DNA from 3 places in the Pseudomonas cichorii genome. Region 1 is predicted to be linked to each of the others. Evidence: riboswitches for the same ligand, from Rfam matches in the RefSeq annotation. Region 1 holds a riboswitch; each other region holds the start of a gene.
What was found. A riboswitch is a leader RNA that binds a small molecule or an ion and turns the genes downstream of it on or off. The one in region 1 is predicted to bind cobalamin.
Positions count from the first base shown of each region.

Region 2: it holds a riboswitch for cobalamin, as region 1 does, so the genes downstream of both, cobO (cob(I)yrinic acid a,c-diamide adenosyltransferase) here and KGD89_RS14040 (TonB-dependent receptor) in region 1, are expected to answer to the same signal.
Region 3: it holds a riboswitch for cobalamin, as region 1 does, so the genes downstream of both, KGD89_RS11240 (CbtB domain-containing protein) here and KGD89_RS14040 (TonB-dependent receptor) in region 1, are expected to answer to the same signal.

Region 1 is NZ_CP074349.1:3,364,285-3,366,545, reverse strand. It holds gene KGD89_RS14040 (TonB-dependent receptor) at 1-1,343, opposite strand, end outside; cobalamin riboswitch at 1,452-1,657, opposite strand; gene KGD89_RS14035 (TonB-dependent siderophore receptor) at 1,722-2,261, opposite strand, start outside.
Region 2 is NZ_CP074349.1:4,457,475-4,459,735, reverse strand. It holds gene KGD89_RS18880 (PQQ-dependent sugar dehydrogenase) at 1-898, opposite strand, end outside; cobalamin riboswitch at 1,003-1,224, shown strand; gene cobO (cob(I)yrinic acid a,c-diamide adenosyltransferase) at 1,317-1,928, shown strand; gene KGD89_RS18870 (cobyrinate a,c-diamide synthase) at 1,939-2,261, shown strand, end outside.
Region 3 is NZ_CP074349.1:2,538,564-2,540,824, reverse strand. It holds gene cobW (cobalamin biosynthesis protein CobW) at 1-644, opposite strand, end outside; cobalamin riboswitch at 753-954, opposite strand; cobalamin riboswitch at 1,012-1,226, shown strand; gene KGD89_RS11240 (CbtB domain-containing protein) at 1,322-1,507, shown strand; gene KGD89_RS11235 (CbtA family protein) at 1,519-2,223, shown strand; gene KGD89_RS11230 (cobalamin biosynthesis protein) at 2,204-2,261, shown strand, end outside.

The DNA.
Region 1 (2,261 bases):
TTCTGGTCGCGGCGCACGCCGGTCACCAGCGACCAGCGCTCGGACAGTTGCAGGCGGTTTTCGGCGAACACGGCAAAAGTGCGCGTGGTGCTTTCGGCCAGTGGCCGGAATGCCGACTGGCTCTGGAAGTCGCCGGATGCCGGGCTCCATGGATCGATGAAGTCGCCGCCGACATCGTTGTAAGGCGAGTTGTTGCTGACGTCGAAGCGGATTCTGTTGTACTCGGCTCCAATCACCGTGCGGCTGTCCAGGCCGAACAGCGAATGGTTGAACGTGAAACTCTGGCGGTCGCCGATCTGCTCCTGGTCGTGCTTGATCTCCAGGTAGTCGCCACGCAACAACTGACCCTGAGCGCTGCTCCAGCTATAGACTTCGGCGTTGCGCCAGTGGCGGCGGCTCTTGATGTAGTAGAGCTGGTTGCTGGCGCTGACGTTATCGTTGATGGCCCAGTCGGTGTTCAGGCGGGTCCATTCATCGTTGTAGCGTTGCACGGCATTGCGCAGGTTGTAGTTTTTGTCGCGCAGGCTGTCGCGGTATCGGCCATCGATCAGCGGTGTGCCGAAGTAGTTCATCGGCTCGCTGTCGCCACGTTCGTGGGCGAGGGTGAAGCTCAGGTCGTCGGTGGCTTGCCAGCGCAGGGCTGCGCTCATGGCCAGGCTGCGGGAATTGCCGTTATCGACCCAGCCATTGCTTTCCTGCTGGTTCAGGGTAAGGCGATAGCTCAGGGTATCGCTCAGCGAGCCGCCGCTGTCGAGGCCCAGTTGCTGGCGGTCATTGGAGCCGTAGCCCAGGCGCAGGCGATTGCGGATTTCGCCCTCGAAAGGCTTTTTCGGTACCACGTTGATAACGGCTCCGGTTGCGCCTTCGCCATAAAGCACCGAAGCCGGGCCACGGATCACGTCGATACGCTCGACCATGAACGGATCGACCGGGAAGGTCTGAGTGCCGGCGCCGGTGTACAGGCGCGAGCCGTCGAACAGGGTCATGACCGAGGAATGCCCGGTGAAGCCGCGAGCGGATAGCGCTGTATTGCCATCACCGGGCGTTGCGATGCTGGTGATGCCCGGCGAGCGGCTGACTGCATCTTGAACGGTCAGGTTATTGCGGCTTTCGAGGGGCTGGCTGTCGAGGCTACTGGTGCTGGCGGGTGTTTCCAGCGCCGTAAGGTTCAGGCGCGAACCGCTGGGTGTCGGGGTTGCCAGATCGGTTACTGGCGTATCGGCGCTGCCAGTGATTGCGACCGAGGGCAGTGCCAGGGTTTGTGAGTCAGCGGCCAATGCATGGGACGAAAGCGCCAGACAGGGAAGCAGGCTCAGGGATTGAAGCAGAAAAGAACGGGACATGCGATTCCAGCCAATCAGGAATGAATGAATCCCGGAGGGAACAACGCATAGGGAATCGCAGGCGCAAAAAGCCCGCGAAGACCGGCCTGCGCCCGCCCACCGCGGGTTTGCCAAACAAGGTTGCAGGCCGGTCTCCGGGCTTGCGAGGGTCATGAAACATTCACCTTCCCATGCCTTGGCACAGTGGTATTTTGAATGCTTCGCTCGCTTACCGTTGCGGGGGCAGCGCCGGACTGATCACAGAGAGTGACGCACCGGCTTCCCGTTTAATCCCATGCACGGCGGCATGGGACACCTGAAACTGGCGCGCATCAAATCATTGAAGCTGGAAAGCGTCAATGGCTGATGTTGGTCGAGCGTTAGGGGTTTCGCGAAGACTTACCACCGATAACTGACCGCCCCCACCACACTACGGGTATCGCCATAGCGGCATGAGTTGGCGCAGTACAGGTATTTCTCGTTGGTGAGGTTCTGTGCCTTGGCGCTGACTTGCCAGTTGTCGTCCAGGTCATAGCTGATTCGTGCATCGAACAAGGCGTAGGCCGGGATCTTGCGATCCGTGACGCTGGGCGTGGTGTGGGTGGTGCCGACATAGCGCACGCCGCTGCCCACTGACAGGCCCTTCAGGCCCGCCGAGGCGAAACGGTAATCCAGCCACAGCGAGGCATTGTGATAAGGCGTGCCTTCGATGCGCGACCCTTCGAGCACTTCATCGTTGTCCTCGATGATATGGGCGTCGGTATAGGCATAGGCGGCGTTCATGGCCAGTTGTGGCGTCAGTTGAGCCTTGGCTTCCACTTCAAAACCGGTGCTGCGTTCCTTGCCGGTCTGCTCGTCGAAGTCCGAGCCTGCAATGGAGGTGATGACGTTGCTCTGGGTCAACTGATAGACCGCCGCGCTGATCATCATCTCGCGACC
Region 2 (2,261 bases), 1.1 Mb from region 1:
CATCCTGCACCGAGGTCACGTAGTCAGGTACCAGGTCGCTGCCGATCTCGTCACGTTCGTTGACGGCGGTCCACAACTTGCCGGTGTTGGGCTCCCAGTCCATGCCATTGGGGTTGCGCAGGCCCGAGGCGAAAATCCGGTGCTGGCCGGTGGCAGCGTCCACTTCCCAGATCGCGGCGCGGCCTTCTTCCTGGTCCATGCCGTTTTCGCCGACGTTGCTGTTGGAGCCGACCGTCACGTACAGCTTGCTGCCGTCCTTGCTGGCAATCACGTTCTTGGTCCAGTGGTGATTCAGCGTGCCGCCAGGCAAGTCGACGACCTTGGTGGCCTGGGCGCTGATGGAGGTCTGGCCGGTTTCATAAGGGAAGCTGATCAGGCGGTCGGTATCGGCCACGTAAAGCTTGTTGCCCACCAGCGTCATGCCGAACGGCGAGTTGAGGTTTTGCAGGAAGACTGTGCGGGTTTCGGCCACGCCGTCGTGGTCCTTGTCGCGCAGCAGGGTGATGCGGTTGGCGCTGGGCACACCGGCTCCGGCGCGGCCCATGACTTTTTCCATGACCCAGCCGCGTACGCCTTTGGAGTCGTCAGGCTTGGGTGGTGAATTGGTTTCCGCGACCAGCACGTCGCCATTGGGCAGCACGTACAGCCAGCGCGGGTGATCCAGGCCTTCGGCAAAGGCGGCGACCTGGGTGCCGGGCGCGGCGACCGGTTTGGCGTTCTTTTCCCAGCCCACGGCAGGGGCGATATTGACGGTGGGGATCAGGGTCTTGTTCGGTTCGGGCAGTCTGGGCGAGGGGCCGGTGCCATCCGAGACTTGCAGCGTCGAAGACTCGCCGCAGGCTGTGAGGCCTCCTGCAACCAGAAGCAGCAAGGCAAGCCGGGGTCTGAGTGTGAACATGCCGATCTCCATAACGGTCAGTGGCCAGATAAAGATAGGAGGGACCTGAACTGTCGAGGTTCAATCCTCTTGTGTCGATTGACGCTCCCAGCCCAACCCTCTACCCTTCGCGGCTTGTTTCAGGTGCTTTGCAATCCTCGATTGGCAGAGTGAAACAGGGAAGCCGGTGAGGACGCCTTGCAACTCCGATCCCGGCGCTGCCCCCGCAACGGTAAATGAGTCAAGACTGCGCTCGATGCCACTGTGTCCCAGGACACGGGAAGGCGCGCAGGCCAGGCAGATGCCTGCTCATGAGCCCGGAGACCGGCCTGATCCACTCAACAGCATCACGGCGGGCGATGCTCTGCGCAGGGCTTTGCCGTGCTGCCTGATGCTGTCCTTCCGTCTGCTTTCGCGTGCCCTCTAGCGGAGAGCTGAGATGAACGAATCCCCCGAACGTGACGAACGTCATCTGGCGCGCATGCAGCGCAAGAAGGCGGTAATGGACGAGCGCATTGCCAGCGCTCCAAACGAGTGTGGCCTGCTGCTGGTGCTGACCGGTAATGGCAAGGGCAAGAGCAGTTCGGCATTCGGCATGCTCGCCCGGGCCATGGGTCACGACATGCAGTGTGGCGTGGTGCAGTTCATCAAGGGCCGCAACAGCACCGGTGAAGAGTTGTTCTTCCGGCGTTTCCCCGAGCAGGTGCGCTACCACGTGATGGGCGAGGGGTTCACCTGGGAAACCCAGGACCGCCAGCGTGATATCGCCGCCGCCGAAGCCGCCTGGGACGTTTCCCGTGAAATGCTTCGTGACCCGAGCATCGGTCTGGTGATCCTCGATGAGCTGAATATCGCCCTCAAGCATGGCTATCTGGATCTGGAACACGTACTGAGCGACCTGCAGGCCCGGCCACCGATGCAGCATGTGGTGGTGACCGGCCGTGGCGCCAAACCCGAATTGATCGACCTGTCCGATACCGTTTCCGAGATCGGCGTGGTCAAGCATGCGTTCCAGGCCGGAATCCGTGCGCAAAAAGGCATCGAGTTGTGAGTAACCCTGTATGAGAGCGCCGCGTCATTGCCCGGCAGTATTGATTGCCGCGCCCGCCTCCGGGCAGGGCAAGACCACGGTCACCGCTGCGCTGGCACGCCTGCACCGTAACCAGGGCCGCAAGGTCCGGGTGTTCAAGTGCGGGCCTGACTTTCTGGACCCGATGATTCTGGAGCGGGCCAGCGGCGCGCCGGTTTACCAGTTGGATCTGTGGATGGTGGGCGCCGACGAAAGCCGACGCCTGCTGTGGGAAGCCGCCGCCGAGGCGGACCTGATCCTGATCGAAGGCGTCATGGGGCTGTTCGACGGTACGCCATCGAGTGCCGATCTGGC
Region 3 (2,261 bases), 830 kb from region 1:
ATGACCTTGACCGCTGGCGGCAGTTCTTCGGCGACTTCGGCACGTACCGCCGCCAGGCCTTCGGCGTCGATCATGTCGGCCTTGTTGAGGATCACCAGATCAGCGCTGGCCAGCTGGTCAGCGAACAGTTCATGTAGCGGGGATTCGTGGTCAAGGTTCGGGTCGAGCTTGCGCTGGGCGTCCACTTGATCCGGGAAAGCCGCGAAAGTACCTGCTGCAACGGCCGGGCTGTCGACCACTGTTATGACCGCATCGACGGTGCAGGCGTTGCGGATTTCCGGCCACTGGAAAGCCTGGACCAGCGGTTTTGGCAACGCCAGACCCGAGGTTTCGATAAGGATGTGGTCCAGGTCGGCGCGACGCGACACCAGTTCGCGCATCACCGGGAAGAACTCTTCCTGCACCGTGCAGCACAGGCAACCGTTGGCCAGCTCATACACCCGGCCAACAGCTTCCTCTTCGCTGCAACCGATGGTGCATTGCTTGAGGATTTCGCCGTCGATGCCCAGCTCGCCGAACTCGTTGACGATCACCGCGATACGACGCCCTTCGGCGTTATCGAGCATGTGCCGCAACAAGGTGGTTTTACCCGAGCCCAGGAAGCCGGTAACGATGGTGACGGGAAGTTTGGCCAGTGTTTTCATCGGATGCCCTTTGGCAATACGGCGGGCAAGCAGGACGAGATCCGTGCACTGCGCACGGATCGATTCGCCACCGGATCACCCCGCCCGGTTGTAGTGAGAATTCGTGGGCCTGTGGCCCGGTTCGAGGCAGGTCTCCTGGCTTACGGCGGCGTGTCGGCAGGACAGGCATTCATCGCGCCTTCCCGCTCGCGCAGTGGCCATGCAATGAAATCACCGTTTACAGTTGCGGGGGCAGCTGCGGCTTGAACCGCATTCCCGTCTTAGCCCGACCTTTTGCACAAGGTCGAGAACCTCAAGTGCGCAAGGCTACGCAGAGGTCGAAGGCAGGTCAATCGTTCAGATTGACGTTCACGGGCCGCCATGCTCTCCTACACAACTTGTTACGGGTGCCCCTCACGGGGTGAAACGGGAAACCGGTGCGCTCATTTGTCCATGAGTCAGTCCGGTGCTGCCCCCGCAACGGTAAGCGAGAGAGGATCAGAACCACTGTGCCACGGCATGGGAAGGTGATCCTGAAGGCGTCGAGGCTGAATATCGACACCCCTCGCGAGCCCGGAGACCGGCCCGATACTGACTCAATGACACACCCGCGGTGGGCGGGCGCAGTTGAAGCCTTCTGACCTCCGTCAGCAGGTTCCTGTGCGCATGCCCGCCTGTCGAAACCAGAGGGAAGCGCCATGTCCACCATCAGCAGCAGCCAGTCGAGCACCACCACGTCCACCCAGGCCCAACGCCTGACCGCCGCCATCAGCGCTGCGATTCTGGGCGCCTGCCTGGTGTACTTCGCCGGTTTCTCGCACATTGCCGCCGTTCACAACGCGGCCCACGACACCCGCCACAGCGCCGCCTTCCCTTGCCATTGAGACCTGACGCCATGTTCAAGCGAATCATTCAGACGGCAGGTTTCAGCGGTCTGCTGGCGGCATTGCTGCTGACCCTGCTGCAAAGCTTTTGGGTTTCGCCCCTGATTCTTCAGGCCGAAACCTTTGAAAAGGCACCCGCCGAACACGTGCATGAACATGACCACGCCGATGCTTCCGCCGCAGGGCACAGCCACGACGAAGAAGCCTGGGAGCCGGAAGACGGCTGGCAGCGTATTCTCTCCACGACCGGCGGCAATCTGGTGGTCGCGGTAGGTTTTGCCTTGATGCTGGTGGCGCTCTACACGCTACGCGCACCGGGTCGCACCTCTCAGGGCGCATTGTGGGGGCTGGCCGGTTTTGCGGTCTTCGTCCTGGCGCCGACACTGGGCCTGCCACCGGAATTGCCGGGGACAGCGGCTGCCGACCTGAACCTGCGCCAGTACTGGTGGATCGGGACTGCGGCCTCAACGGCGGCGGGTCTGGCCTTGATCGCTTTCGGCCAGAACTGGCTGCTCAAGGTGCTGGGCGCGGCTATTTTGGTTGTGCCGCATCTGATTGGCGCGCCACAGCCATTGACTCATGAGAGCCTGGCTCCCGAAGCTCTGGAATCGCAGTTCATCCTGGCTTCGTTGCTGACCAACGCATTGTTCTGGGTCGCTCTGGGCCTGATCAGCGCCTGGCTGTTCCGTCGCAACAATGCCGACCTGCACGCCTGATCACGGCACCGGGCAATCCGGCCCTGCCCTTGTGGCAG